Regions from separate parts of the Halomonas sp. Mc5H-6 genome, predicted to be linked through region 2. Evidence: predicted binding sites of a transcription regulator. Region 2 holds the regulator's gene; each other region holds the start of a gene.
What was found. The regulator sigma-54, encoded in region 2, starts transcription at its own class of promoters, with help from an activator protein. The targets are predictions, from matches to a motif close to TGGCACNNNNNTTGCTNT.
Positions count from the first base shown of each region.

Region 1: the regulator sigma-54 is predicted to act here: its motif matches at 3,869-3,886, upstream of glnL (nitrogen regulation protein NR(II)).
Region 3: the regulator sigma-54 is predicted to act here: its motif matches at 3,155-3,172, upstream of NH395_RS07050 (P-II family nitrogen regulator).
Region 4: the regulator sigma-54 is predicted to act here: its motif matches at 4,372-4,389, upstream of NH395_RS05235 (NarK family nitrate/nitrite MFS transporter).

Region 1 covers NZ_JAMXSI010000010.1:63,168-70,959, forward strand. The annotation lists gene NH395_RS13955 (acyltransferase family protein) at 1-610, shown strand, start outside; gene NH395_RS13960 (hypothetical protein) at 607-1,179, opposite strand; gene glnA (glutamate--ammonia ligase) at 1,720-3,126, shown strand; gene NH395_RS13970 (DUF4124 domain-containing protein) at 3,225-3,749, shown strand; gene glnL (nitrogen regulation protein NR(II)) at 3,956-5,014, shown strand; gene ntrC (nitrogen regulation protein NR(I)) at 5,011-6,438, shown strand; gene NH395_RS13985 (DUF6435 family protein) at 6,461-6,637, opposite strand; gene NH395_RS13990 (YqiA/YcfP family alpha/beta fold hydrolase) at 6,708-7,256, opposite strand; gene NH395_RS13995 (entericidin A/B family lipoprotein) at 7,264-7,395, opposite strand.
Region 2 covers NZ_JAMXSI010000001.1:197,982-205,773, forward strand. The annotation lists gene rapZ (RNase adapter RapZ) at 1-163, opposite strand, end outside; gene NH395_RS00885 (PTS sugar transporter subunit IIA) at 241-714, opposite strand; gene raiA (ribosome-associated translation inhibitor RaiA) at 719-1,027, opposite strand; gene NH395_RS00895 (RNA polymerase factor sigma-54) at 1,114-2,535, opposite strand; gene lptB (LPS export ABC transporter ATP-binding protein) at 2,640-3,389, opposite strand; gene lptA (lipopolysaccharide transport periplasmic protein LptA) at 3,400-3,894, opposite strand; gene lptC (LPS export ABC transporter periplasmic protein LptC) at 3,898-4,476, opposite strand; gene NH395_RS00915 (HAD hydrolase family protein) at 4,491-5,027, opposite strand; gene NH395_RS00920 (KpsF/GutQ family sugar-phosphate isomerase) at 5,049-6,032, opposite strand; gene NH395_RS00925 (ATP-binding cassette domain-containing protein) at 6,298-7,119, shown strand; gene mlaE (lipid asymmetry maintenance ABC transporter permease subunit MlaE) at 7,125-7,792, shown strand, end outside.
Region 3 covers NZ_JAMXSI010000003.1:282,250-290,041, reverse strand. The annotation lists gene NH395_RS07065 (ferredoxin--NADP reductase) at 53-829, shown strand; gene glnK (P-II family nitrogen regulator) at 954-1,292, opposite strand; gene NH395_RS07055 (ammonium transporter) at 1,460-2,707, opposite strand; gene NH395_RS07050 (P-II family nitrogen regulator) at 2,753-3,091, opposite strand; gene NH395_RS07045 (accessory factor UbiK family protein) at 3,425-3,790, shown strand; gene NH395_RS07040 (AraC family transcriptional regulator) at 3,917-4,891, shown strand; gene NH395_RS07035 (TonB-dependent siderophore receptor) at 5,045-7,099, shown strand; gene NH395_RS07030 (ABC transporter substrate-binding protein) at 7,236-7,792, shown strand, end outside.
Region 4 covers NZ_JAMXSI010000002.1:406,024-413,815, forward strand. The annotation lists gene NH395_RS05220 (LLM class flavin-dependent oxidoreductase) at 1-603, opposite strand, end outside; gene NH395_RS05225 (SDR family oxidoreductase) at 746-1,432, opposite strand; gene NH395_RS05230 (nitrate regulatory protein) at 1,532-2,794, opposite strand; gene NH395_RS05235 (NarK family nitrate/nitrite MFS transporter) at 2,862-4,214, opposite strand; gene NH395_RS05240 (patatin-like phospholipase family protein) at 4,513-5,559, opposite strand; gene NH395_RS05245 (murein L,D-transpeptidase catalytic domain family protein) at 5,585-6,307, opposite strand; gene NH395_RS05250 (L,D-transpeptidase family protein) at 6,433-7,792, shown strand, end outside.

The DNA of each region.
Region 1 (7,792 bases), on a different contig from region 2:
CTGGCGGGTCAATCCGGTGCCGTGGTTCTGGCTATCCTGCTTGATCAGCATGGCTTACTGGGGAACGGCGTATTGGCAGGGCGTCGACCCGCCGGGGTATCTGCTCTGGGTGGCGCCGCTCGGCTGGCTGTACCTGTTTTTCCTGGCGTTGGTACTCGTGCGTTACTACCCGCTGGCACCTGATGGTGACAAAGCAAAGCGACCGATGTGGATAAAGTACCTGGCTCACCCGGCCTGCCTGGGCCTGTTTGTACTGGGGCTTTGCGTGGCAACGCTTGCCCGCCTGCCGGAGTTCACCTCGAAAGAGGTCTGGGTCATTCCATTCTTTGTGCTGTTTACCCTCTGCGCGACGCGTCAGCTGAAAGGCTATGCCGCACCGAATTGGGTCCGCCAGATCAATGTGTATTCGTTTGGTATCTATCTGGCGCATCCGATGTTTTTCATCGTCACCGACCTGATCATCGCACCGTTGTCGCTGCCCATCATGGTTTACGCCGGGATTCTTGCGCTGGTGAGCATGACCGGCTGCATTGTGCTAAGCAAAGTGGTCAATACGTCCCGAATCGGGTCGATGATGTTTGGCAAGCAATTGAAGGTGGCAGTGCGCTAGGCGGCCCCTGGGGAGAAAGTGTCGTTGCTTGTCAGGGTGTGGATGCGGGTCGGGCAGGCGTGCAGTCGCTGGAGGAAATCGTGTAGAGCGCTGCGGTCGAGGTCGGGGTCGAACCCCCCCAGGCGCTCCAACCAGGTTCGTCGGACCGCTATGTAGGGCGGCGACTGTAGCGCCGTGGCCAAAAAGCGTTGCAGCAGGCGTGCGGGCAGGGTGGGTTCACTGGAGCCGAGTACGACGGCATCCACGGCGTAGCTATCCAGCATGGGGAGCATCGCCGACCACAGGGTGACCGGCAAGGCCGTGGCGTGCAGGGCAAATACCAGCCATTCGGCCTGGCTGGCGGCGGCCGCATGGTTAAGGCGTGCCCCCAGTGCGGTGCCTGGCAGTGTGGTGCAATGTGCGTCGAAGCGTTGCGCCATCTGCGTTAGCCGGTGGTCGTTATTTTGGCTGGTCACTTTGAGCGTGCAAAGGGTGTGTATGTCGGCAGTGGCTTGGTAAATGGTGTAAAGATGGCGAGGCAATTGGGCACCCGTTACGCAGGTGTCAACAATAAAGCAGACCGACTTCATGGGGTGCCCTCCGGCCTATGTACGTAGTTTTTTGCTTATTGTAACTAATTGTGTTGAAAAGTTTAATATAGTATCTACTGCTTGGCGCGCAAGCAAATTATGCGAGAGGGCCAGGCTTTATTGTTGTTCGCACCAAGATTGTGCAAAAGACCGCGTTTTTGTTCTTTATTGGTGCATAGAAAGGCCTTGTCGGGCCGTGTATTGGCAGCCACGCGTGAAATGCAACATGAAGTGGCACAAAACTGATTTTAAAAATTATTTAAAAACAAAAAGTTGCTATTTATTTATGCCATATTGGTGCAGAAGTGGCACGCAATCTGCATTGTCAACGGCAGCGGCTATGTAGGTCATAGGCAACTCGCCTTGCGGCGTGCTACAACATTAGCCGGTTTCTATCGCTAGACGTTCTGTTGATTGCAACGGACAAACGTTGAGTGAATAAGCAAGGCAGGCGTGCCATGATGCACGCAACATGTCGAACAACATTTACTGGTAGCTTACTGTCATTAGCTTTAAGCCACGCTCATACCGGAGGACACTATGTCAGCCAAGACTCTCGCGCTAATTGAAGAGCATGATGTTAAGTGGGTAGACCTGCGTTTCACCGACACCCGCGGTAAAGAGCAGCACGTGACCGTGCCCGCCCGCGATGTCGACGAAGAGTTTTTCGAAAACGGTCAGATGTTCGATGGTTCGTCCATCAACGGCTGGAAGGGCATCAACGAATCCGACATGATTCTGCGTCCGGAAGACGGTACTGCCTATCTTGACCCCTTCACCGAAGATGCCACCCTGGTGCTCCGCTGCGATATCATCGAGCCGGCCACCATGCAGGGCTATGACCGTGACCCACGCTCCATTGCCAAGCGCGCTGAGGCGTACCTGCAGTCAACCGGTCTTGGTGACACTGCTTTCTTCGGTCCTGAGCCCGAATTCTTCATCTTTGACGAAGTCCACTGGAAATCCGACATCCAGGGCGCCATGTACAAGATCACCTCTGAAGAAGGTGCATGGGCCACGGACAGTCAGGTAGAAGGCGGCAACCTGGGTCACCGCCCGCGTGTCAAAGGCGGTTACTTCCCGGTTCCTCCGGTCGACAGCTTCCACGATATCCGCGGTGCCATGTGTAACACCCTGGAAGCGATTGGCCAGTCGGTGGAAGTTCACCACCACGAGGTGTCCAACGCCGGTCAGAACGAAATCGGTGTGAAATTCAACACCTTGGTGAAGAAAGCCGACGAAGTCCAGGAAATGAAGTACGTTATCCACAACGTAGCGCATGCCTATGGCAAGACGGCCACCTTCATGCCGAAGCCGCTGGTAGGCGATAACGGCTCGGGCATGCACGTTCACCAGTCGTTCTGGAAAGACGGTACCAACCAGTTCGCGGGTGATGAGTACGCGGGTCTTTCTGAAATGGCGCTGTATTACATTGGCGGCATCATCAAGCATGCCCGTGCCCTGAACGCCTTCACCAACGCCTCGACCAACTCGTACAAGCGTCTGGTACCTGGCTTCGAAGCCCCGGTCATGCTGGCCTACAGTGCCCGTAACCGTTCGGCGTCCATCCGTATCCCGTATACCGCCAGCCCGAAAGGCAAGCGCGTTGAAACCCGCTTCCCTGACCCGACAGCCAACCCGTACCTGGCCTTTGCGGCCATGCTGATGGCCGGTATCGACGGCATCAAGAACAAGATCCATCCTGGCGATGCCATGGACAAGAACCTGTACGACCTGCCGCCGGAAGAAGGCAAGGCCGTGCCGACCGTGGCGAGCAGCCTGGATCAGGCGCTGGAAGCGCTGGACACCGACCGTGCCTTCCTCACCGAAGGCGGTGTGTTCACCGACGAAATGATCGATGCCTACATCGAGCTCAAGATGGAAGACGTGGAGCGTATTCGCATGACCACGCACCCGGTCGAGTTTGATATGTACTACAGCTGTTAAGAACGACAGCTGCTAAGAACAGCTGCTAATCTCACCGATGTGGTGCAGATAAGCCTAAACCCCGCCACGGCGGGGTTTTTTTTGTTAAGGGGGGGCATATGTCGCGTAAGGCGTTAGTGGCGCAGGCAAAGGGCTGGGGCATGGGCCTGGTGCTGGTCGCATGGGTGAATATCACGGCTGCATCGTCAACCGTCTATCGAGTGGTCGATGAACACGGCAATGTCACCTTTTCCGACACCCCGAGCGAGGGCGGCGAAGCGCTTGAGCTGGCGCCGCTGCCTGGATTGCCAAGCGAATACGCGGAGGCGCCCAATAAGCCACCGGCCACCTCGCCTGGCCAGCCCTTCATGCCTTACGACCGCTTCCTGATTCGCTCGCCAAGCGCTGGTGCCGAGGTGGGCGCCGCCACGCCGGTCATGCTCAGCATTGTGCCGCGGTTACGCGATGACCATCGGGTGCAGCTGCGGGTGAATGGCGAGATCAGCCAGTCGGCGCTGCACAGCGATGTGTTCTGGCTGGCGAACTTGCCCGCTGGTCGGCATCGGCTTCAGGCTGAGTTGTTGGATAGCCAGGGTCGACGGCAGCACCGCACAACCGCGGTGACGATTGTGGTGGCAGAATAGCACTAATGCGCCATTATGGTGCATGCGATGGCTGGAGGCGTCGATGGCCTGCGCTAAAACAGCTCGCCATGCACCGCCACACGGCGCAAGTGACGTGCAAATCAGCGCGCTGGCGCATTTGGCGCGCTTTTTGCAGTTCTCTCTACATCTTTCCAGCGGAAGGTTGACCCAAGATAATGGACGAGGCGACTTTGCAAGACACCACCATGCACCAGCGTTTACTTGAACACCTCACCACGGCGGTGCTGCTGCTGGACGGCCGCCTTAATGTGCGCTGGATGAACCCTGCCGCCGAGGCGTTGTTTGCCGTGAGTCTGAGCCGAGTACAGGGGATGAGCCTTGACGGAATGCTGGGCGGTGATGAAAGCATCGACGAAGTGCTGGCCAAGGCCCGCGACGCCTTTCATCCCTTTACCCAACGCGAGGCGCGCATTTCGCCGCTGAATAGCGATCCGCTCACCGTCGACTATACGGTGACACCGCTCTCCGACATGGAACTGCTGCTGGAAGTGGAGCCCCGCGACCGGCTGATGCAGATTTCCCGCGAGGAAGCGCTAACCACCCGCCAGGAAACCATCAAGGTGCTGGCCCGCGGCCTTGCTCACGAAGTCAAAAACCCGCTGGGCGGTATTCGCGGCGCGGCGCAGCTGCTGGAGCGCGACCTGGATAACCCGGCGTTGCGTGAATTTACCCATATCATCGTCGAGGAAGTCGACCGGCTACGGGATATGGTGGATTCCATGCTGGGGCCCAACTACATCGTCAAGCACGAGCCGGTCAATATTCACAAGGTGCTCGAACGCGTGCGTTCATTGCTGATCGCCGAGCACCCCTGGGTGGATATTCAGCGCGATTACGATCCCAGCCTGCCGGAGCTGTTCGGCGATGAAGCACAGATGATCCAGGCGGTACTGAACGTGGCCCGCAATGCGGTCCAGGCCATGGGCGATGCCGAGACGCCGACGCCGACCCTGGTACTGCGCACGCGCGCGCGCCGCCAGTTTACGCTGGGTGCCGAGCGTCATCGTCTGGTCAGCGAGGTGGGTATTATCGACAACGGTCCGGGCATTCCCGGCACCCTGCAGGAAACCCTGTTTTACCCGATGGTCTCGGGCCGTGCCGAAGGCAGCGGCCTGGGACTGTCGATCGCCCAATCAATTTTGCACCAACATCAAGGGCTGATCGAATGCGACTCACGCCCGGGGCGCACCGAATTTCGTTTATTGATTCCCTTGGTTATTAATGTCACCGGAGAAGCGTCATGACAGAGCCTGCCCGTAATGATGTTGCGCGGGTCGTCATTGTTGATGATGACCGTGCGATTCGCTGGGTACTTGAACGTGCGCTGGCGCAACCCGACCTCGAGGTTGAATGTATCGAGCGTGCCGACACGGCCCTTTCCCGCTTGCTTGAGAGTCCGCCGGATGTCCTGGTTACCGATATTCGCATGCCGGGAATAGATGGCCTGGACCTGATGGCACGGGTACGCGAGGCCCACCCCGACTTGCCGGTCATCGTGATGACCGCGCACTCGGACCTGGACAGTGCGGTGGCGTCCTACCAGGGCGGTGCCTTCGAGTATCTGCCCAAGCCGTTTGACGTTGATGAGGCGCTGGCGCTGGTGCGTCGTGCCATTGCCCATGCTCGCGAACGCCAGCGCCCGGTCACGGTACCGGAGGGGCTCAACGCCGAAATTATCGGTGAAGCCCCTGCCATGCAGGAGGTGTTCCGGGCCATTGGTCGGCTATCCCACTCGCACATTACCGTGCTGATCAACGGTGAGTCGGGGACCGGTAAAGAACGTGTTGCCGAGGCGCTGCATCAGCACAGCCCGCGCCAGGGCAAGCCGTTCATCGCGCTGAACATGGCGGCGATTCCCCGGGACTTGATCGAGTCCGAGCTGTTCGGCCATGAGAAAGGGGCCTTTACCGGTGCCACCTCACAGCGCCAGGGGCGCTTTGAACAGGCCAATGGCGGTACGCTGTTTCTGGATGAGATTGGCGATATGCCAGCGGAAACCCAGACGCGCCTGCTGCGCGTACTGGCCGACGGCGAGTTCTATCGGGTGGGGGGGCACACCCCGACCAAGGTCGACGTGCGGATTATCGCGGCCACCCACCAGAACCTGGAATCCCTGGTCGACGACGGGCGCTTCCGGGAAGACTTGTTTCACCGCCTGAACGTCATTCGCATCCACTTGCCGAAACTGGCCGAGCGGCGTGAGGATATCCCCAGGCTGACGAGTCATTTTCTGGCTGAGGCGGCCAAAGAGCTGTCCACGGATGTGAAGGTGCTGACCCCCGAAGCGGAAGCGCATCTGACCCGCCTGCCCTGGCCGGGTAATGTTCGCCAGTTGGAGAACATCTGCCGCTGGCTGACGGTGATGGCCTCGGGACGAGAAGTGCTGGTGGAGGATTTGCCAGCAGAGCTGCGCTCACCCAGCGCCTCGGAGTCCAGCGCCCATGGCGATTGGCGCAGCGCTTTTCGCGACTGGGCGGATCACGCCTTGGCGGAGGGCCATACCCATTTGCTGGAAGAGGCGGTGCCGGACTTTGAGCGCATCTTGATAGAAACCGCACTCAAGCATACCGGCGGACGTAAGGGCGAGGCGGCAGAGCTATTGGGTTGGGGGCGCAATACGCTGACCCGTAAGCTGAAGACGCTCTTACCTGCGCTGGCGGACGAGTAGCTGAAACGACCGCCAGGCGTTGCTACTTGTCTGCTTTTTTAAGGCGCTCTATTTCAGCGAGCAGCGCATCGGCTTCTTCCGTCAAGGTGGCGTTCGCTCGCATGTCACCGTTGCGGGAAGCTTCCATGGCGGCTTGCAGCTTGCGTTCGTAGTCTTGCTGTAGCTTCTTTTTAGGGTCGCGCTTGAAAAGGCCAAACATGGACGCTCTCCTTCTGTGTGTACATTCTTTGTACACCTTTGGAGAGTGTTTGTCTAATGCCGTGAGGCCTTTAGCGGCGTGAACAGGCGATCGAGCGGGCGTGCAATACGGCGCTGCATCGCATCAGGAAGGCGTCGAAGTCGCTGAGCAGGGTATCTAGGCTTTCGTGGAGGCGATGATCGTCATCCAGCATGCGCAGTGACAGCTGCTGACGTTCGGCCCAGTCAATGACGGGGCGAGGTGGGATCACATCATCCTGCCAGCCATGAATGACGTGAGTGCAGCTGGCTTGGAGCGTGGGGTCGGTTTCCGGATAATGCGGCAGCCCGATGGCCGGGGCCAATAAAAAGCAGCCCAACACGGGCTGCTGCGAACTGACCGCTGCGCTTAGCCAGCCGCCCAGGCTTGAACCGGCAAAAACGCAGCGTTCAGGGTCATCACCCCGGGTCTCCAGCGTCGCCATTAGGTGCTGAAGGCGCTGTTGCGGGTCGGGCTGGTCACGGTAATCCATTACCACGGCCTCACAATCGTCGAGCTTTTCGGCGATGCCTTTCAGCGCCTGCATTTTCAGCGCCCCGGGGCCGCTTTCCAGACCGTGTGACAGGTAGACCGTTAGCATAACCGTATTAACTCGCTGATTGCTGGATGGCTTCTCCACCCTGCTCGATGTCTTCACCCGCACCGCGGATGGTGTTGCAACCGCTCACCAGGAGCAGAACAGTGGTGCATAGAATGGCAATGGCCGTGACGCGTTTCATGGAAGTCTCCTTACTCAGGCAGATCGTGATATCAGCTAGATTAGCAAAGGTTTGCCGTTTAGCCACACCGCCAGTATGTACCTCTTTTGTCATATCACCATGCTGTTTTGTCGCATGTGCCAATACGCTACATGTTTTTTGTGCCATCGGCGCGATGAGTGGCCCATGTCGGTATAAGCTAAGTTCATGATTTAAATTAATTTTGTATTTTTTAAAGCCTGGTTGGCCTGATGTCTGCTCCATTAGCATTACATGCGAAATGTCATGGATGCTTTTTTATTCGCATGGATAAACCTCACTGTTATCAACGTCAAGGCAGTTGGTCAGTGTTGTTAAACAGAAAGTGGAAAGTTATTTCACAGGAAATTGAAAAGTTGTATTGGAAAGCTGTATTGGA
Region 2 (7,792 bases):
CGGCCAGGTGGGTGCGACCGCCCTGATCGCGCAACTCCTCAACCAGTGAATCCAGCAGCATGGCGGGCAGGTTATCAATAGCGTAATAACCCAGATCTTCCAGCGCCTGCAAGGCTATCGATTTGCCTGACCCTGATCGGCCACTAATAATGACGAGTTGCATGAAGGCTCTCTTGCTTGCGGTCAAGCGACTTGGACAAGCGACCCGGGATTAGGACGGTCCATAAGCGCCTCGCCTTTTTAAAGGCTGGCAGCCTGTTCGCGTATCTTGGCGGAGATGAGGTCCAGCAATTCACGCTGACTACCCGACTTGCGTAGCTGCTGGCGCGTGTCGGCATCATTCATGATGGAGGCAACTTGGCCCAGCAGTGCCAGGTGCGTATCGTCGGCTTCTTCAGGCACGAGCAGAACAAACACCAGGTCAACCGGGTCGCCGTCAATGGCGTCGAAGTCGACCGCTTCATTGAGTTTGAGAAAGCCGGCGATGGGCGAATCACAATGCGGACTTCGCGCATGGGGAATCGCCACGCCGTTACCAATCCCCGTACTGCCGAGGCGTTCACGGCCGATCAGACGGCTGAACACTTCCTGGCTGTCGAGGCTGGGAATGTTTTGTGCGATAAAGGTGCTGAAAAATTCCAGCACCCGTTTTTTGCTGCCCCCGGGCACATCGTAGAGAACGCGTTCCGGGGGGAGGATTGTGGCCAACGTCATTGAATTAACGCACACCTGCGCCCTGGGCGCGGGCTTGTGCTTTTTCCTTATGCTTAACGAGTTGTCGATCGATCTTGTCCGCCAGGGCGTCGATGGCGGCGTACATGTCATTATCGAGGGCCTCGGCATGCAAGTCAGCGCCTGCAGCGTGCAGCGTACAGGCGGCCTGTTGACGCTCTTTTTCGACCGAGAGCGTTACCTGTACGGTGGTGATGTTGTCGTAATGGCGCTCAACGCGTTCCAACTTTTCGTTGACATAGTCACGCAAGGCGTCAGTCAGTTCTACATGATGACCGGTGATATTGACTTGCATTGACGTACTCCTTATCCGTCGGACTGTTCTTCGATTGTAACCCTTTTTGGCGTTAAGCAAAGCCCTTGTAGTGAGTTTCCGTTTTTCTACCGCAAACGGCGTCGTTCGCTTGAAGACGGGATCCCCATGCCTTCGCGATATTTGGCGACCGTGCGTCGGGCCACGTGGATGCCGGCTTCCTCCAGCAGGGTGACCAGACGGCTATCCGACAAGGGTTTGCCGGGGGGTTCTTCCTGGATCAGTTTTTTGAGGCGCGCACGAATGGCCGTACTGGAGTGGCTGTCGCCGTCCTGGCTACTGATCTGGCTGGAAAAGAAGTATTTAAGCTCGAAAATGCCCCGCGGTGTATGGATGAACTTCTGGGTGGTGACACGAGAGATGGTCGATTCGTGCATCTCCACCGCATCGGCAATATCGGCCAGGATAAGCGGCTTCATGGCTTCTTCGCCGTGTTCGAGAAAGCCGATCTGGCGGGTAATGATTTCCCGCCCAACGCGTAGCAGGGTGTCGTTGCGGCTGGAGAGGCTTTTGATCAGCCAGCGGGCTTCCTGCAAGTGGTCCTTGAGAAATTGGTTATCCTGGCTTTTGTCGGCGCGCTTGATCAGGCTGGCGTAATCGGGTTGGATCCTGAGTTTGGGCAAGGCCTCGGGGTTGAGTTCGAGGTGCCAGCCTTCGTTATCGTGGTGAACCACCAGGTCGGGAATCACGTAGCTATCGTCAGTGGCGCTGTAAACGCTGCCGGGGCGCGGGTCCAGGCTTCTGATCAGTTGGATGACGTCATCGAGTTGCGCGTCGTCCAGACCGAGTCGCCGCTTGAGGAGACGCTGATCGTTCTTGCCCAGGGCTTCCAGGAACTGGCGGACCAGCCGCCGGGCAGGCATCAGCAGCGGGGTGTCGTCGGGCAGGGCGGCGAGCTGAAGCATCAGGCATTCGCGAAGATCGCGGGCGAAGATGCCGGTGGGCTCGAACTGTTGCAGTCGCAGCAGAATGGTTTCGACCTCGCGCTGGCTGAGGCCTTCCACGCCCTGATCTCGCAGTCCTTCGCGGATGTCGTTAAGGGGTTGGGTGAGATAGCCGTTAGCATCCAGCGCATCAATCAGGCTCTCGGCCACTAACTGTTCGCGTTGGCTCAAATCGGTCATGGCGAGTTGCCAGAGGAGGTGACCATGAAGGCTTTGCCCGGCTGCCTGGCGCTCGAAGTCAGGCCCGTCGCTGCTTGTGCTGCCGCTGCCAGCCGAATCCTGATAGGTATCTGACCAGTCGCTGTCGACGGACAGCTCCTTGGGAATGCTATCTGCCCACTCGCCTTCTTCCGGCTCGCTGGCGGCTTGTTCGCTTTCGCTGAACTCGTCTTCCTGCTCGAGCATGGGGTTGGCATCGAGCGCTTGCTGAATTTCCTGGCGTAAATCGAGCGTTGATAGCTGTAGCAGGGCAATCGCCTGCTGCAGCTGAGGTGTCATGGTGAGCTGGGTGCCGATCCGCAGTTGAAGAGAAGCTTTCATGACCATCTGAGAACCACTCGTTTATCGGAAAGCATCCACCCTAGTGCGAGTTGTGATCGGGTGCAAGTGCAATAAGTATGCCATTGGCAATAAATATGCCATTAAGGGCTTTAGAGACGAAAATCAGCACCTAGGTAAACGTCACGTACCTCCTGGTTGTCAAGAATAGCGTCCGGGGAACCGCTGGCGATGATATGCCCGTCGCCGACGATGTAGGCCACGTCGCAGATATCCAGTGTTTCGCGCACATTGTGGTCGGTAATCAAGACGCCAATGCCACGGTCCTTCAAGGCGCGGATGATCGACTTGATGTCGCCTACGGAGATGGGGTCTACACCCGCGAAAGGTTCATCCAGCAGAATGAACGCAGGTTCGGTGGCGAGGGACCTTGCGATCTCGACGCGGCGCCGTTCGCCCCCGGAAAGGCTCATGCCCATATTGTCGCGGATATGGGTGATATGAAACTCTTCCAGGAGTGTTTCCAGGCGCGCTTCGCGTCCGGCGCGGTCCAGGTCGTTTCGGGTTTGCAAAATGGCCATGATGTTGTCGGCGACGGAAAGCTTGCGGAAGATCGACGCCTCCTGGGGCAAATAGCCAATGCCTGCCTTGGCGCGCTCGTGCATGGGCGCTCGGGAAAGGTCGAGTTGATCAATACCAACGCTGCCCGCATCTGCCTTGACCAGGCCGACAATCATGTAGAATGACGTGGTCTTGCCAGCGCCATTGGGGCCGAGCAGGCCGACGATGCTGCCCTGTGAGATATCCAGGTTGATGTCTTTCACCACGCGCCGGCGTTTGTAGCTTTTTGCCAAATGACGGGCGTATAGCGTTCGTGTTGCGCTGTTGTCGGCAACGGCCATCTGGCTCTCCTTAACCTTCGGGTTGCAGCGTCATGCGAATGCGCTGCGACTCTTGATTGTCGACATCGGAACGCGCCTTGACGACCTCTTGGTCGATGAAATATTCCAGGCGTCCCCCGGTGAAGCGGTCGCCTTGCTGGATGATTTCCGCCCGATCAATCAACTCGACCCGGCGCTCGGCGACATGGTAGATCACCCGCCGACCCCAGCCTTCCATCGGGCCATCCTGGTCCTCGGGCTGGCGCCGCAAATACGCTCGTTCGCCCAGCGCTGTGGCCCGGGAGAGCTCGCCTTCTTCGTTACGCTGGATTTCCACTTCGTCGCCTCGTATCAGCATGTTGCCTTGGCGAATTTCGACGTCGCCGGTGTAGACCGCTGTACCTGCGCGCTGATCCAGGTCAAGCTGGTCGGCGACGACTTCAACTGGCTGCTGGTGGTTATCCGCCGTCGCGTAAAAGGGCACTAGGCAGGCAGCCGCCATCGCCGTGTAGATAAACGCTTTCATGTTTCATTCCTGTCCGGGTTGCGTCTCCGGAGGGTGGTGGCCTTGAACGTCACCTTCAAGCCGCACTTCCTCCTCGTTGAGCCATGCATCCATACGCCGTGCTGTCATGCGCTGGGGTGGTTGCTGGAGCAGCACATGAGTGTCACTCCACGCATGGGCGGTTTTCCCCTCATAGTGCAGAACGTCCGTGTCAAGCTGCCAGCCTTCTTCAGGGGCGATCAATCTTGCGTCGCCCGAAAGCGTCAGCTCCTGAGAACGGGTATTAAGCGTACCTATCTCTGACGTGGCGTTCCAGACGCGCCGCTCGCTGTCATAAAGCGTGGCATGCGGCGTCTCGGCGAGTGTCGAGGCGGATTGGGGAGTATGCACCAGGCGAGGCGTGGTTAATCCCTGCTGAATATTCCCCTGCTCATCAAACAGCGTCAGCTCGGCGTTGTGGAGGACGTGGCCTGGCTCCTCGGCACGGGCGTCCGGGTCTGTCGGAACGGTTTGAAGGCCGCCCGGGTCCAGCCATACCAGCAAGCCGCCCAGAGCCAGCACGATGAGTGCCAGTCCCAGACGCGTAGGCCATGTCTTTAGCATAGATAGATAGTGCCTCAGCCGTGTAGGTAAGTATCGACAACCGCGCCCCAGTGACCCTGAGCATCAAGCAACGTATCACATATTTCGCGGACAGCGCCGTGTCCCCCCAGGCGTTCGGTGACCCAGTCAGCGTGGGTGTGCATGTAGTCAGGGGCGTTGGGTACCGTGATGCCAACGCCTGAGCGCTTGATGCTGGCCAGGTCAGGCAGGTCGTCACCACAATAGGCAACCTGAGACAAATCAAGATCCAGGCGCTGGCAAAGGCCACGAAGGGCGGCCAGTTTGTCCTCGCAGCCCTGATAAACGTGGGGAATGCCCAGTGCGGCGGCGCGCTGGCTCACCATGGGGGAGTCGCGGCCGGTGATCAGGGCGACCGAGATGCCTGCGCGTTTCAACAGCTTGAGCCCATGGCCGTCCTGGGTATGAAACGCTTTGATTTCGACACCGTCGGCTTGAAAGTAAAGCCGACCGTCGGTGAGAACACCATCGACATCAAGGGCAAATAAGCGAATGCGACGTAGTCGGTCGAGTAGGTCAGCAGAAAGGGACATTGGGTCTCCGGTCGATTGAAGTTAAATAACGCCGCTGGCAAGCAGGTCATGCATATGCAACGCGCCTATCGGGCGCTGGTATTCGTCCACCACTGCCAGCGCGGTAATGCGATTGTCTTCCATGATGCGAACGGCTTCCGCCGCGAGAAGGTCGGGAGATATGCGTTTGCCGGGTCGGGTCATGACGTCATCTACCCGTACGTCACGCAGGTCGTGGAAATTATCCAGGGTGCGGCGCAGGTCGCCATCCGTGTATACGCCGACCAGCAGGCCGTCGGGGTCCACCACGCAGGTGAACCCCAGTCCCTGCTGGGTGATCTCCAGTAACGCATCGCGCAGGGGGCTGCCCAGGGCAACCTGGGGAAGGCGTTCGCCCTGGTGCATCAGATCGCGAACGCGCAGCAGCAGGCGTCGGCCCAGGCTGCCGCCGGGATGCGACAGGGCAAAATCCTCGGCGGTAAAGCCGCGTGCTTCAAGCAGGGCAACCGCGAGAGCATCGCCCAGGGCTAATGCCGCTGTCGTGGAGCTTGTCGGCGCAAGATCCAGCGGGCAGGCCTCTCGGTCGACACTGCTGTTCAGGTGCGCATCCGCATGCTGGGCAAGCGTAGAGGCCGGGCGTCCGGTCATGCTGATCAGCGGTGTGCCCAGGCGCTTCAGCAGCGGCAGCAAGGCCGTCACTTCAGCGGTTTCCCCGGAGTTCGAGAGCGCGACCACGACATCGTTGCGGGTAATCATGCCCAGATCACCATGGCTGGCTTCGCCAGGGTGGACAAAAAACGCCGGCGAGCCGGTGCTGGCCAGTGTCGCCGCGATTTTACCGGCAATATGGCCTGACTTGCCCATGCCGGTAACCACCACGCGTCCCTGGCAGGCCAGAATCAGCTCGCAGGCATGATCGAAGTGCGCATCCAGTTTGCTGGCCAAGCCTGCGATGGCAGCTTGCTCAATGTCTAGCGTGCGCAATGCGCTTTGGCGAAAGGGAGTGGTTTCAGTTGTTGCTGGCATGGGCAATCGGTGGCTCGTTAAAAATGACAATCTGGCGTAAGAGTAACATTGACCGAGTGGACTTTGCCCCATCGTTTTGTCGTGAGAACAAGCGGTGCTCGCTTGTCGTCGTCAGGTAGGGTTAGAATACGTTGTTCGATAATGGTTTTTTAAACGTGGTTTTTTAAATACAGTTTTTAAAATACGGGTTTTTAATCACTGTTTACTTATTGCTTGCTGCGTGAAACGAGCGAATCTGCAAGTAAACGCGAGAGTTGATGGTTCCATGAGCGATGTGCCTTTTATTGAAGTCGATAACCTGTATTTTTCGCGGGGCGATACCGAGATTTTCCGCGGGGTGAACATGACCATCCCGCGCGGTAAAGTGACGGCAATCATGGGGCCCAGCGGGACAGGCAAAACGACCCTGTTAAAGCTTATCGGCGGGCAGCTGACCCCCGATAAGGGCCGCGTGCTGATCGACGGGGACGACGTGCATCGGCTGTCGCGCAAGGCGCTATTTGCGCTACGCAAGCGCATGGGCATGCTGTTTCAAAGTGGGGCGCTGTTTTCTGATCTGGATGTATATGAAAACGTGGCATTTCCGTTGCGGGTTCATACGGACCTGCCCGATGCCATGATACGTGATCTTGTGTTGCTCAAGCTTCAGGCAGTGGGGCTGCGCGGCGCGCGGCACCTTACGCCAGCCGAGCTCTCCGGGGGGATGGCCCGGCGCGTTGCGCTGGCGCGGGCCGTGGCGCTGGATCCGGAACTGATCCTCTACGACGAGCCGTTTGTGGGGCAGGATCCGATTTCCATGGGCGTGCTCGTGCAACTGATCAAACGGCTGAATCAGGCGCTGAACCTGACCTCCGTGGTGGTTTCCCACGATATCAAGGAGACCCTGACGATTGCCGATTATCTTTACTTTATTTCCGAGGGGCATGTGGTCGCCCATGGAACGCCAGCGGATCTCGACGTCAACCAGGACGCGCGGGTGAAGCAGTTTATCCATGGTGAGCCTGATGGCCCGGTACCTTTCCATTATCCAGCCGCTCAGTTTTACCCGGATATGCTGGGCGATACGGCGACCCGAGGAGGAGCCTGATGTCGATGAAGGGAGGGCAGGTTGCCACGCGGATTACCCGGTTAGGGCGGCGCAGCTGCGATGTAGTGGAAGCGCTGGGCCGTGCCGGGGTGTTTCTTGCCCAGTCGGCAGTGGGGGTCCCATCAGCCGAAGGCTTTCGCCTGTGGGTTCGCCAGCTGCATTTTGTCGGCGTCTTGTCGCTGGCCATCGTGCTGGTATCCGGCCTATTTATCGGCATGGTGCTGGCGCTTCAGGGCTATACGATCCTGATTGATTTTGGCGCCGAGGACGCCCTGGGTCAGATGGTGGCGCTTTCGCTGTTACGTGAATTGGCCCCGGTGGTTGCTGCACTGTTATTTGCCGGCCGTGCCGGTTCGGCGCTGACCGCCGAGATCGGTTTGATGAAAGCCACCGAGCAGCTTACCAGCATGGAAATGATTGGCGTGGATCCGCTGAGAAGGGTGGTTGCACCGCGTTTCTGGGCAGGTGTCGTGGCGCTGCCAATTCTCACCGTGGGGTTCAGTGTTGTCGGTATTTGGGGCGGCTATCTGGTTGGCGTCGAGTGGCTGGGTGTTTTCGAAGGTTCCTACTGGAGCAACATGCAGGCCAGCGTGGCGTTCATCAACGACATCGGCAACGGCATGATCAAAAGCATCGTGTTCGCCGTGGTGGTCACCTGGATTGCGGTTTTCCA
Region 3 (7,792 bases), on a different contig from region 2:
TCTTTTTATGCATATCCGTGGCGTTGATGGCGTCACTGACGGAGGAAATGGCATGAGCAAGTTCGCCCTGGAAGACGTACTCAGCGTTCACCACTGGAACGACACCCTGTTCAGCTTCCGCACCACCCGGGAACGCAGCCTGCGCTTCAAGACCGGCCAGTTCGTCATGATAGGCCTGGAAGTCGACGGCAAACCGCTGATGCGCGCTTACTCGATTGCCAGCCCCAACTACGAAGACCACCTCGAGTTCTTCAGCATCAAGGTGCCCGACGGCCCGCTTACGTCTCGCCTGCAGCACCTGAAGGTCGGCGATCAGATCATGGTCAGCCGCAAGCCCACCGGCACGTTGGTCACCGATGATCTACTGCCAGGGCGCAATCTCTACATGCTGTCCACCGGTACCGGCCTGGCACCCTTCCTGAGCCTGATTCAGGACCCGGAAGTCTACGAGCGGTTCGAGAAAGTGGTCCTGGTTCACGGCGTGCGTGAAGTCTCGGAACTGGCCTACGCCGACTTTATCACTAAAGAGCTGCCTGCCCACGAGTACCTGGGTGAGGAAATCGCCGAGAAGCTGGTCTACTACCCGACCGTTACCCGTGAAGAGTTTCACACCATGGGGCGTCTGACCGACCACATCCGCACCGGCAAGATCTTCGAGGACACCGGGCTTCCGCCCATCGACCCTCGCCAGGACCGCGCAATGATTTGCGGGAGCCCCGCCATGCTCGACGACACCAGCGCGCTGCTCGACGAGCTGGGCCTCAACATCTCGCCGCGCATGGGCGAGCCGGGCGACTACGTTATCGAACGGGCTTTTGTCGAAAAGTAAGGTCGAAACGTAACACGCTCAACGGGCAACTCGCTCAGCAGCAGACCGCCGAATAAAAACCCCCGCCACTCGTTGCCTAACAGCAGCGCTTGGCGGGGGTTTTCGTGTTCTGGCGCGCGGGGCGTTATACCGCGTCTTTCCCGGTCTCGCCGGTACGGATACGAATCACTTGCTCGAGCGGCATGACGAAAATCTTGCCATCGCCGATCTTGCCGGTATTCGCTACCTGGGTGATCGCCTCGATGACCTGCTCGACCATGTCGTCGTCAACTGCCACTTCGAGCTTCACTTTGGGCAGAAAATCGACCACATATTCAGCGCCCCGGTACAGCTCGGTATGGCCCTTCTGACGACCAAAACCTTTGACTTCGGTGACGGTAATGCCCTGTACGCCAATGTCGGAGAGCGATTCGCGCACGTCATCAAGCTTGAAGGGCTTGATAATGGCAGAGATTAGTTTCATTGCGAGATCCTCTAGCTGGGTAGCCATGGTAATGGAAGATAACAAGCCCAGCGCGCTGCTCGTTATCCGTTACCTATCAGCATACACCGCTACCGGCGCAGAATAAAAAAAGCCTCCCCGAAGGGAGGCCAGTGACGAGCGCTTGTGCTCACCTGATTGGCATTGAATTACTTCTTGATACCGAATTCAGGGTAGGCTTCAAGACCGCACTCGGCGATATCGACGCCTTCGTACTCATCTTCTTCGCTGACCCGAATTCCCATGATGGCTTTCAGGATCAGCCAAACGATCAGGCTGGCAATGAAGACCCAGGCGAAGATGCCCACGATACCGATAAGCTGAGGGCCGAATGATGCGCCATCATTACTCAATGGCACGGCCAACACGCCCCAGATACCGACGACACCGTGAACGGAGATGGCACCGACCGGATCGTCCAGTTTCACTTTATCCAGCGTGACGATGGCGGCCACGACGATCAGACCACCAATGGCGCCGATAATCGTCGCGCCCAGCGCTGAAGGCGACAGCGGGTCGGCGGTAATGGCAACCAGGCCAGCCAGCGCGCCGTTGAGCGCCATGGTGAGGTCCGCTTTACGAAACCACAGCTTGGCGAGGATCAGCGCGGCGATCACACCACCCGCGGCCGCAGCGTTGGTATTCACGAACACCTGAGCGACGTTGTTGGCGGAATCGACAGCGGCCAGCTTCAATTCAGAGCCGCCGTTAAAGCCGAACCAGCCCATCCACAGGATGAAGGTACCCAGCGTCGCCAGCGGCATGTTGGCACCCGGAATCGCATGGATGGAGCCATCTTTGCCGTACTTGCCCTTACGCGGCCCCAGTACGATAACGCCTGCCAACGCGGCTGCCGCACCGGCAAGGTGCACGATGCCCGAACCGGCATAGTCAGAGTAGCCGACTTCGGCCAACCAGCCGCCGCCCCAGGTCCAGTAGCCAGACACCGGATAAATCACGGCAGTCATCACCACGGCAAACGCCAGGAAGGCCCACAGTTTCATGCGCTCGGCGACCGCACCCGAGACGATCGACATCGCGGTTGCTACAAAGACGACCTGGAAGAAGAAGTCGGAACGCATGGAGTAGTAAGGTGCGTCATCGCCACCGGCGGTAACCGCATCCACGCTATTCTCAGCTCCGATCAGGAAGCCCAGATTGGGCAGGAAGCCACCGGCGTTGCCGGAGTACATGATGTAGTAGCCCACCAGCAGGTACATGGTGCAGGCAATCGCAAACAGCGCGATATTCTTGGTGAGAATTTCAGCGGTATTCTTGGAACGCACCAGGCCAGCTTCCAGCATGGAGAAGCCAGCGGCCATCCACATGACCAACACACCGCAGATCAGAAAGTAAAACGTATCGAGCGCGTAGCTCAGATCAGTCAACTCATTCATTGTAAGTTCCCCGTTGAACTAAAGAAATGATCCGTAACGTCAGGTTTAAACGGCGTCCGCACCGCGTTCACCCGTCCGAATCCGAATGACGTCCTCAAGCGGCGTGACAAATACCTTGCCGTCGCCGATCTTGCCGCTGTTGGCCGCGCTGCAGATCGCATCGAGCACGCTTTCGAGGCGACCGTCGTCGACGGCGACCTCGACTTTTACCTTGGGCAAGAAATCGACCACGTATTCCGCGCCGCGATATAGCTCGGTATGGCCTTTCTGGCGGCCGAAGCCTTTGACTTCAGTGACGGTAATGCCCTGAACACCGTTGTCGGCCAGTGCTTCGCGAACGTCGTCGAGCTTGAATGGCTTGATAATGGCGGTGATGAGTTTCATCCCGAATCTCCCCTGCTGGATTAAGGAGCGGCCGAGCCGCCCAAAAAAAGTGCCTGCTCCACTAATGCGCATACCGTGCCATCTGATTTTTTTTACTTATATTTCATTGCTTTAAATGCAATAGAGTGAGGCATGCTGGCGACTCACCGCCAGCAACACGCGCTAACAAGTCGGCTATTGCACCAAAATTGATCAAAGGCAAAACGCAAGCGCCCCACTGTAGGGCATGAACGGGAGGCACAAATTAGCCCAAGAAGCATGCGAATCCCGCCTGGGTTGCGTATCCTGATAATTAGATAGCCGTATCGAGACATTGACCGATAGGAGAAAGCCATGGCGCCTCAAGACCGTATTAGCCGACTCGCCCAGCAAATCGGTGACCGTTTGCAGAACGCTTCACAAGCGCCCGAAGATATCCAGAAGGGGGTCCATCAGGTCGTGCGTGGGGCCTTCGACCGCCTGGAGCTGGTGTCCCGCGAGGACTTCGATATTCTGATGGACGTATTGCAGCGCACCCGCTCACGGGTAGAAGCACTGGAACGCCAGGTCGCAAGCCTGGAAGCCGCGGTGGATGCCCAGGCAGCCGATGCCTCGACGCCCGTCGAAGCCGAGGCACCGCCGCTACCCACAGAGCCCCAGTCGGATTCCGATGACGCCGACAGCAAAGGCGATGACGACACATCCAAATCGTCACAATGAATGCGAATAAATATCATTGACTATTAATGTGCACATGGTAACGTAATTCGCATCCAATGATGCGGGCAATGCATCAATGCCCCATTTTGATGCATTGCCGAATTTCACCGTTACCGTGATGCACGCATGACCACCGCCACCTTCGGTCCCCAAGCCAGCCAACCGCTTTATGAGCTAACGCCAGGGACGCTTGCCCAGCTAGGCCAGCGTTTCGGTATCGACTATCGCATTCGCAATGCCCCTGCCGGGGCGAGCGTCGCCACCGGCAGCGTTCGCGATGTCGCCCTGCCTCAAGCCATGCACTTGACGCTTTCCGACCTGTGCGTTAACTGCGCCTATAGCTCGGCCTCCCGCCAGACGGCACCCTGGTTTATCAGCGTGGTACTGGAAGGCCATATAAGCGCCCGCCTGGGCTCCCAACGCATCGAACTTAACGCGGGCGACGGCATGTGCGTCCACTTTACTGCCGAGCAGCCGCTTACGGTTTTCCAACCGGCCCAGGCAAGGCTGCACACGGTAAATCTGGCAGTGCTTGCCACCAACCCTCTGGACCTGCCATCGGCTCCCCCCACACCGGGCTTGTACCCTTGGCGCTTGTCGACCGCCTTCACGCAACTATTAAGCGATACCGCCGCCGAGCCGCTGGCCAACTGGCGCCAGCCACTGATCTGGCAAGGCCTGGCCCTCCAACTGCTGGGTGAAGGATTACCGAATTACGCCCGGCAAGACCCGGCTACACCGCTGGCGGCAAAGGTGCCGCCGGTTATCCCGGCCCGTGACGAGGCGCGCTTGGCCGCCCTCCATACCCAGTTGGCGTCCCATCCCGAGCGCACGTACTGCCTCAGCGACCTGGCAAGAGAAGTGGCGATGAGCCCAAGCAGCCTGCGCCAGAAATTTCGTGCCCGCTATGGCTGCTCAATTTTTGATCACCTGCGCCAATGCCGCCTGGCACGGGCCTATCAAGCCCTGCAACGAGGCATGAGCGTTCAGCAAGCCGCCCACACTTGTGGCTATCGTCACGCCACGAATTTCGCCACGGCGTTTCGTCGCCGCTTTGGCATCGCCCCTCATGACGTCATTTCACAGCGCGCCCCCAGATGAATTTGGCATTGCGCATAGCCAATTTGGCAGACCGCATACCTACTGCCTGCATTAAAAAGTAACAATTCTCATTACTAGAACTATTAAGGGATCGTTACCATGCCAATTTCAGCTTGCCACTTCCGCCCATCGCTGCTGGTCATTGCCGTCGCCATGGCCAGCAGCGCCCCCTTTGCCGCCGCTCAGGAAGCCCAGCGCGACAACCTGGGCACGGTGACCGTCACCGCTCAGCAGGCGGCCACCAAGGTGGAAACGCCGTCGATCGAAATACCCCAGAGCGTATCGACCATTACCCGCGCAGATATGGACAAACGCGGGATTAGCACCGTACAGCGGGCGACCGACTACACGCCCGGGGTCTACAGCAACCAGATCGGGGCGTCGAACCGTTTTGACTACCTGGTACTGCGCGGCTTCTCCGATGGCAGCTTGAGCAACACCTTCCTTGACGGCCTGAAACTCATCGGCGATACCAACTCGCATAGCTCCCTGCGCGTAGACCCCTGGTTTCTGGACAGCATTGAAGTGGTCAAGGGCCCCGCCTCGGTACTCTACGGCCAGGCCTCGCCAGGGGGCGTGGTGGCACTTAACAGCAAGCGCCCCGAGTTTCAGTCCGGCGGCGAGCTACGTTTTCGTGTGGGCAATAATAATCAGCGCAGCGCCGCCTTTGACCTGACCGGCCCACTCGGAGAAGCACAGCGCGTCGCTTACCGCCTGGTAGGCATTGCCAGCGCCGCCGATACCCAGTTTGGCCCGACAGAGGAGGAACGCTACGCCATTGCCCCCTCGCTTACCTGGGATATCAGCGACGCCACCAGCCTGACGCTGGACGCCTACCTGCAGGACGAACCCGAAGGCGGCTACCATTCCGGCGTGCCTTACGAAGGCGCCGTCGTTCCGCGCAACGGGCGCAAGATCAGCAATAACTTCTTCGACGGCGAGGAAGACTACGAGGCCTATGAGCGCACCCAGCGCATGGTGGGTTATGCCCTGGAACATCGTTTCAATGACGACTGGACCGCGCGCCAGCAGCTGCGCTACCTCAATTCGGATGTCACCTTGAATCAGGTCTATGGCTTTGGCTGGACGTCACCCACATCCAATGAACTCGCCCGTTACTACTCCGGCAGCGAGGAATCGCTCGACGCCTGGACAGTGGATAACCAGCTTGAAGCCAACCTTAACGATGGCTTTATGGACCACACCGTGCTGGTCGGGGTCGACTATCAGCAGCGCGACAACGACGTCAGCTGGCCATCAGGCGCATTTCCCTCGCTGGATGCGTTCAACCCGACGTATGGCGCAGAGCCTACGGCGATGTATGCAACGACCAACGAACGCCACGAATTGGAGCAGACCGGGGTTTACCTGCAAGACCAGATTGCCCTCGATAACTGGCGCTTCACCCTGGGCGGACGCTACGACTGGGTCGACATCGACAATACCAACCAGGATACCGGCCAATCGAGCACCCTCGACGACACCCAATTCAGCGGCCGGGCCGGGGCCGTCTACCTGTTCGACAACGGCGTTGCCCCCTACCTGAGTTACTCCACGGCCTTCACCCCCACCAGCTTTGTGGATGCCGACGGCGACCTGCTGGCCCCCATGGAAGGCGAGCAGTGGGAAACCGGGGTGAAATATCAGCCCAACGATGGCGCCAGCCAGTACAGCGCCGCCGTGTTCCACATCAGCCAGGAAAACGTGGCCACCAAGGAACAGCCCACCGACCCTTACCGCGCAGTGGGTGAAATCGAGTCCCAGGGCATCGAGCTGGAGGCGCGTACCCAACTCACCGATGCGCTGTCGCTGCAGGCCGGGTACAGCTTCACCGACATTACCTACGCCAAGAGCGATGACGGCAACGAGGGCAATGATGCAATTTATTCGCCACGTCATCAGGTTCAGCTCTGGGCGCAGTATGCGTTTAACGACGGCTGGCTGAACGGTGCCGACATTGGCGCAGGCGTACGCCACTACGCCGACATTGCCGCTGACCGCGACAATACCGAAACCGTGCCCGATTACACCCTAGTCGACGCCACGCTCGGCTACGACCTTGGCGAGGCCGGTATGCCAGGCGTCGAGACCCGCCTCAACGTCAGCAACCTGCTGGATGAAGAATACGTCGCCTCGTGTAATTCGCTCGAGTACTGCTACTTCGGCGCCGAACGCGGCATTACCGCCAGCGTGCATTATCGGTTTTAATGTTGGCGTTTTAACGTCGGCGGCTTTAAATCAGGCACGTCAGCACCGCGCCCAGGCACTCGCCTGGGCGTTTTGTTTGCAAACAATAAATATTATCGTTTAAATACAGGCCTTATTTTCCATTGAAGTCGTCATGATGCGCTGCTCCGCTGTGCCTTCCCTGCTCACTCGTATTGGCCTGGCCGTCATGTGCCTGCTCGGCGGCTCGCCCGCCCAGGCGCAACTGGCCACCATCGACTGGACGGTGGCTGAAACCTTGATTGCCCTGGACGCCCCCATTGTCGGTGGCGCCCAAAAACAGGCCTACCATGAATGGGTGGGGGAACCACGGCTGCCCGGCGAAACCGCCGACCTGGGCCTGCGCAGCCAGCCCAACATGGAGCTGCTGGCAAAGATACAACCCGAGCGGACCCTGATATCGCCCATGTTTGCCGGGTTAACGCCGCGCCTGGAAAGGATTGCGCCCGTCACCTCCGTCGAGCTTTACACACCCGGCAGCGACACCTGGGAAGAAATGCAAAGCATCACCGAGCAGATAGGCGAACTGGCGGACCGCACACCTCAAGCGGCGCAACTGATCGCGCAGACGCATGCACTGATGGCCCGGCTGCGTGACGAACGCCCCGACACGGCGCCGCTGTTGATGATCCAGTTTATGGATGCCCGCCACGTGCGCGTGTTCGGTGATAACAG
Region 4 (7,792 bases), on a different contig from region 2:
TTCAAACAGATAGCCTGGCGCAAACTGCGCGGCGAAGGCAAAGGGCAGGCCAAGTTTGGCGGCCAACTGCGCGCTAAAGCCGCTGGAACCAAGCAGCCAGATGGGCACATGCGTACCCTGGCCGGGCACGGCCCTGACGCGTTGCTGGGGCGAGGCATCGCCAAGATAGCCGCGTAGCTCGTCGAGCTGCGCGGGGAAGTCATCAACCCCGGCCCGTGCATGGCGACGCATCGCCTGCATGGTCGCGCCGTCCGAGCCCGGCGCACGACCAAGACCCAGGTCGATGCGCCCGGGGTAGAGGGTTTCCAGGGTGCCAAACTGCTCGGCGACCACCAGTGGCGGGTGATTGGGCAACATGATGCCCCCACTGCCCACCCGAATACGCGAGGTCTGCCCCGCAATATGGCCAATCAGCACCGCCGTCGCGGCGCTGGCGATGCCCTCTATGTTGTGATGTTCCGCCAGCCAGTAGCGCTGATACCCCAGTTGTTCGGTGTGTTGGGCAAGAGAAACGCTGTCTTGAAAGGTTTCGGCAGCGCTGCCGCCCTGACGAATCGGGGCAAGGTCCAGTACGGATAGTGCGGTAGACGCGAGTGCGCTCATGCATCACCTATAAGGCCGGAAGATGGAGCGTGCCAATGAAATGACGACGTATGGTCGTCAAGCAAATCATTAGCACGCTTGTTAATTAATGGTTATGCGGCCAGGATCGATGAATTACAAGGCAGGGTGTCGGCAAACCACGTTATTCCATTGGCGGGGTAGGGCGAATCAGAATTTCGTTGACGTCGACATGGGCAGGCTGCGATAGGGCGTAAATGACCGCATTGGCTATGTCGCGGTCTGCCAGCGCATGCTCGGGCGGTTCGTCAAAGAACGGCGTATCGACCATGCCGGGCTCAATCAGCGTTACCCGCATGCCGGTACCGCGTAGCTCTTCGCGCAGGTTGTAGCCGATGCCGGTAACGGCCCACTTGGTCGCGCTGTACATGGAGCCTGGAATGGTTGCACGGCCTGCGGCTGAGCCGGTTAACAGCACATGGCCTTTACTGCGTTTGAGCGCCGGTAAGCATGCCTGGAGGGTTAAACCCACACCGTAGACGTTGGTCAAGATCATTTCCTGCCAACGTTCATGGTCGGCGCCGCTGAAGCCGCCCGGTGAACCACCGCAACCGGCGTTGGCAAAGACGGCATCGATTCGGCCAAAGGTTTCCAGCGCTTCGTCGACCATGGCGCGCTGTTCGTCCATCTGGGTGACATCCAGCTCGCAAGTCAGCACATTTTCAGGGCCTAGCTCCTGGGCAAGGGCGGTGAGCTTGTCGGTCGAGCGGGCGGCCAAGACCAGCTTGTAGCCCTCACGGGCAGCAGCTCTAGCGGTAGCCGCCCCAATGCCGCTGGAGGCCCCGGTAATCAGTAATACGTTTCTTTGCATCCTATGCACTCCATACGATTAGCCATAACATCCTATTTAGCATGGCTAATTGAGCGCGGTTGTGCAAATCGTAAGCCTGCGAATGAAAAAGAGGGGGCGTTAGTACCCGGCTTCTTTGCGCTTGAGGATGGTGGATAGGTCGAGAATCGACTGCGCCATGTCCGCCATGCTTTTGCTCTGATTCATCGAGGTGGTGCGCAAAAACCGGTACGCTTCTTCTTCTGTCATGTCCTGGTGGGCCATGATCAGGCCTTTCGCCCGTTCGATCAGCTTGCGTTCACGCAGGGCTTTGCGGGTATTTTCCAATTCGTCGCTCAGCCCCTGCAATCGGCTTGATTGCGCCTGGGTCAATTCGATCAATGACCGGCCAAGGGGCGAATTAAGCGCATTGGCGGTCAAGTCGCCCAGAGGCTCACCGTTGCTCAAGGCCAGCAGTTGTTCGCAAGGCGCCGGCGAATTACGGCAAGGCTCTGTTTTGGCTTTTTCCAGCGCGACGGTGGCTTGCTGAATCTTGCTATGGCACAGGGCGGTCAGCTGAGCGTTGAAGGCATCTTCCACGTTTTTAATGCTGTCGATGCGCAGCGTGGTGAGTTCATACCAGGTTTCACCCAGTGAGTCCGATGTATCTGGATGCGAGGCTCGCTGGCGGGCAATGTCGCGCAATTGATGGATGCCCGAGAGCGTGCGCGGCGAGAGCTCCTCCTGCCAATGTTGCTGTGCTTCGGGAGAAGCGAATTCCTCAAAGGTATCAAAGCAGCGCTGCTGGTCGTCGATCAGTTGGCCAAGCAATGCGCTATGGGCGTCGTCAAAATACCCCTGGGTAAAGCCAAAGGCGCCGCATGCGCGTTCCTGCCCCGCCAGTTCTTTGCCCTGCATCAAATGGAAAATGGCGACCAGAGCGCGGGTGATATCAGGGTCGACAGCCGTATCGGCCGCTTCAAAGACAATCGCCAGCAGCCCGCTGGTCAGTTGGTTGAAGGCCTGAGTTGCCGCGTCCGGGGTAATGGCAAAGGTGTCGATGGCGTGGCGCAGCGTGCTGAGTTCGTCCAGCGCTGCCCATACCGTTGCAATCCGACGCAGTAGACGCGCAGCGGCCTGGGGACGAGCTTCCTGGCTTAATGCCTCGAGGCGACGACGCATCAGTGCTTCGGCATCCTGGCTATGCTGGCGGTAAGTCGCGCGGCGTTCTTTGAAGCGGGTGCCCTGTGAAACCAGAAAAATCGTCGACGCACCCCGCTCACGCTGCAGCATGTGAATGAAGTGGCTGATATCGCCCACAATGTCACACGTTGTCGCCAGATGGGTCAGGTTATCGATATCGCAGCGTTTGGCGGTTAACAGTAGCTGTTGAGCTGAAGACATAATGCGTTTCCTTTGTGCTCACCGCCATTGATTGCGCACTTTCAGGAAAGTGCGCAATCGGCGTCGTTTAGCGTAACGATAGGGCGCCCGCCCCGGTATCGTCGCCGACCGCTTCTCGGTAGGCGGTTGCCTCTTCGGCTTCTTGCGCATCGCTGAAGCGAACCAGCAGAACGCATGAGGCCAAGGCAAGGACGGCTAGCCCCAGGTAGAAGAGACCTTGCTGATAGGTCAGGCTTTCACTGCGGAACAGGAAGGCGGCGGAGACGGCGCCTACGTTGCCGCCCGCGCCCACAATACCGGCCACCGCGCCCAGGGCTTTTTTATTGATGAAGGGGACCACCCCGTAGGTAGCGCCTTCGGCCATCTGAACAAAGAGGCTGAACACCAGCATGATGCCAATCGCCAGGCTCAGTATATGCATCTGTGAGAAGGCGATCAGGGCAATGCCTTCACAAATGAGGGCGACCAGTAACCAGCGTACGCGTCCCTTCAAGCCGCCATGTTTGGCAAACAGGTCAGAAAATATTCCACCCAGTGTACGCGCAAAGATATTCATCAACCCAAACAGGCCCGCAATCAGGCCAGCTGTGGCAAGCGTCAGGTTAAAATTGTCGAAAAAGTAGATGGCGGCAATGTTGTTGATCGTCAACTCCACGCCAAAGCAAATCCCATACACGACGAACAGCGCCCACACGCGGATATCCTTTGCCGCGACGGTAAAGCTTTGTAGCGCGCCGTTTTCGCCGCTGGCGGGCGGCAGTTCGCCGCGAGCGCGCAGTTCGTCAAAGTTGCCGTCGGGGGCGTCCTGGGTAAACAGCCAATAGGCAATGCCGGTGAAGAACAGCACAACGCCCGGCACGACCATGGCTAGCCGCCAGCCCAGCGCCTCGTTGACCCCCAGCATCAGCATGCCGGCAAAGATCAGCGGCATGACGATCTGGGTCGTGCCGCCGCCCAGGTTCCCCCAGCCTGCACTGGTGGCGTTGGCGGTACCCACAACGTTGGGCGCAAACATGATGGACGTGTGGTACTGGGTGATCACAAATGACGCGCCGATGGCGCCGATAGCCAGGCGCGCAAGAAGGAAGGTTTCAAAGCTGTCGGCCAGGCCAATGCCCATTACCGGGATGGAGCCGAGCAGCAACAAGCCGGAATAGGTCTTGCGCGGTCCCAGGCGGTCGCACAATACACCGATTACCAGGCGGACAATGACGGTGATGGCGACCGAGGCGATGATGGTGTTGCCGATCTGGGTCTGGGTAAGGGCGAGGTCTTCACGTACCACTGCCATGAGCGGCGCAATGCCAAACCAGCCAAAAAAGCAGAGATGGAAAGCAAACCAGGAAAAATGGAAGGCACGCATTTGCGGCGTAGAGAAATTGAGCAACCGAATACGGTTGGCTTTGTTGCGAATATCCATGGGATGGCCTCACGGGTTCTGTTACGAGTTCAATACCCTGCGCGTGAAGCACGCAGCGTCATCGGTTCACGAGAACATGCCTTCTTCATTGAAGGTCAGGTTCGACGCACTCGTACCCGATTGGGCCTGGTCCACGCCTACCACCACTGCCTGTAATTATGCAAAGTGGTTGCCATGGTTGTATTTTTTTATCTAAATCAGTGAATTATCGTTTGCTGAATAATGGTTGAGGGGCAGGTTTGGAAGATAACGGTTGCGTTAATGCTGCATTATTGGGCATCAGCACACCGGATTTGGCCTAGTTTGGTGCTGTAGAAGGTGCCGAGCTTTCATCCAGATAGACGTCGTCGATATCCAGCGTGGAGCGTTCGCCGAGCGCGTCGATGTTGTCTTCCAGCCAGCGGTCGGCAGCGGCATGGCCCTGTTCAAACAGATGGCAAAGAAAGGGCCACTCGGCATTCAGCTTGCTGGATACCGACAGGGGCAGTAACGCGCCTTCACCACTGATGCGATGGAACAATGCCTGCTGGTAGCAGTTCTCGATCCCCTGGGCGTCAAGCACCTGTTTAAGCATGGCGATCATGCGCACTTCTTTGATCAGCGCTGAATTGAAGGTGATTTCGTTAAGCCGGTTCATGATGGCCGACGCCGTGGTCGGTAAGGTGTCGCGTCGAATGGGGTTGATCTGAACGAGCAGAATATCGCGTGCGCTACATTCTTCCATCAGCGGGAATAGCGCCGGATTACCCATGTAGCCCCCATCCCAGTAGGCTTCCCCATCAATCTCGACGGCCTGGAACACAAACGGCAGGCACGCGGAGGCCATGACCGCATCCAGGCTCATCTCATGGCGGCGAAAGACCCGCTGCTTGCCGGTACGGACGTTTGTGGCAGTCACGAACAGTTTGAGCTGTTCACAGCGGCGGACCCGATCAAAGTCGATCCGTTCGGCCACAATTTCACGCAGAGGATTCACGTTGAGGGGATTGAACTGATAGGGCGAGACCAGTCGGCTCATCAGGTCCATGGCGATATAGCCGGGCGAGTGTTCGAGACTCCAGTTGCCGGTCAGCTTGTCCAGCGGTGAGCGACGGATCGGGCTTGCCATGCCCGCTCGGCTAACGGCCTGCCAGAAGTCGCGCAGTGCCTCGCGGGCGGTTTCTTTATCGCCGCGGGTGAGCGCATCGGCCATGACCACGCCGTTCATTGCCCCCGCGCTGGTGCCGCTGATGCCCTCGATCTCGACCCGGGAGTCCGCCAGCAAGCGGTCAATGACGCCCCAGGTGTAGGCCCCGTGCGAGCCGCCGCCCTGTAATGCCAGGTCTAAGGATTTGGGGGGAATCATGGGCTTGCCTCCTGGATATAGGGCGTTAAAAGCGGTTGGCAAGTGACGGCGCGTTGGGGCAGTTTATCACCTGTGAGGTCGCGACCCATTCCTGGTCAGGGTAATAGGCAAACACATAGTGGTCGCCCTTTAAGCTATCAATCAAGGGATAGGTGATTTCTTCGCGAACCGCCGGGCAGCCGTGGCTGCGTCCCAGCCGCCCTGTCTGGTCAATAAAGGCTTCGCTGACGTAGTCGGCACCGTGGATCACGATGGCGCGCTCATAGGCGTTGTCGTTAACGTTCGCCTCCAGGCCCTCGAGGCGCAGTGAATAGCCATTGCGGCCGTAGTAACTGTTCATCGTCTTAAACAGCCCGATGCTGGATTGGTGGCTGTCGGGGATGTTGGAAAACGTCTCCGCCTGGGCATCCCCCGAACCTTGACCGTGGGAGACCAGTTCCTGGAACATCAATTCATGTTGGGCCAGATCGAACACCCAGAGCCGTGGTTCGGTTGACGGCAGTGAGTAATCGATCACCGCCAAGCGCTCGGCGTGAGGGTCGCGGCAGCTGAGCGCCTGGGCGGCGAGGCGAAGCGCATCCGGGCTGGCGTCTGGTGCGAGCTGAAGCAGTTGATGATTTAACGGCAGAACGCCATCCGGCGGTTCACTATCGAGTTGACTAAAAAAACTGGAAGCGTGGACGGGAAGTGACAATAACGTGGTGGGCAGCCAAATAAGCCAGGTACGAAGCGAAAAAAATGGCACCATATAAGTCCATCCTGGAAGTGGAGCGCGGTTGGGCAGTCATTAACACGCTATGATACAACCACGCTATTATAACAATTAAGTACGACACACTATTGGGAACGTCATAGTAACGCAAGGAGAGGGCAATGAACGAGCGGCAGCCATTAAGACGATGGGCAGTAGGCATGGCGCTTTGCCTGAGCGTGGGTGTGGCGGGTAGCGCGGGTGCAGACACCGCGACACCAATAAGCGAGGCGCTGGAAGTGCGTTTAGCGGCGAGCGAGCAGCGTTTGCCTATCGACAGCTTCTATCAATACCGCAATTACCAGCCAGTATGGACGACGGCCGACAGTGTGGAAGCGCTTGTGGCAGGGCTCAATGAGCTTGAACAGGACGGCATAAACCCCGAGAACTATGCAGCAGCGTCGCTCATGGCGGCGTTTGAGCGCAGCCAGGCAGGCGGGGAGTCCGCCCAGGTGGCGTTTGAGTTGCAGGCGAGCCAGGCGCTGTTGCAAGCCCTTGATCATTTGAATCGTGGCCAGGTCAACCCCCGTCGGCTGAGCGCTCAATGGGATGCTGAGCGTCCGTCGCGAGGTTACTCGATGAGGGCGGTGGCCGAGGCCGTGAATCAGTTGGATGTTGCGGCGGCGCTTGACCAGGCACGCCCGGACTCCTCGGCGTACCGTCGATTAAGGGCGGCGTTTATTGATTTCCAAACGCGGTCATTGCAGGCGAATGCGCCTTACCTCGACCATCGTGAAGAATCGTTGCGACTCGGCGACCAGCATGATGATGTGCTGACCTTGCGGCATCGATTGACCCGCTGGGGTGAGCCGCACCTGCTCGCGGCGAATCCTCAGGCTTACCCCCAGGTAGACGTCGATGTTCCTGATCAACGTCAGTTTGATGCTCAGCTTGCGGCGGCCGTCAAACGTTTTCAACGGCGCCACCTGATTCAGGAAGATGGCGTGGTCGGCGAGCAAACCCGCCGAGCGCTTAACGTCCCCCTGTCATCGCGAGTCGAACAGCTCAGGGTAAATCTTGAGCGCGCGCGGTGGATGGGGGCTCAGCCGGACGATGCGCCGAGGGTATGGGTTGACCTGGCCGGTTACCGGTTGCATTACACTCGGCCAGGTGGTGAGCACTGGCAAACCCGTGTCGTGGTAGGCTCGCCTCAGCGGGCAACGCCGGTGATACAGTCGGCGATTACCCATTTAACCTTAAACCCGAGCTGGACCATTCCACCTACTATCCTGCGCGAGGACATATTGCCCCGGGTGCGGGAAGATATTGACTACCTGGCTGAGGAGAATATTCAGGTAGTTGATTTTGACGGTAACCCGGTGGATGCGGCGGAAGTCGACTGGCAACGACCGGGCAGTGTCATGCTGCGTCAGGTGGCGGGTAGCGCGAATCCATTAGGCAGCGTCGTCGTGCGTTTTCCCAATGACCATATGATCTATCTGCACGACACGCCGGCTCAGGGGCTATTTCAGCGGCACCAGC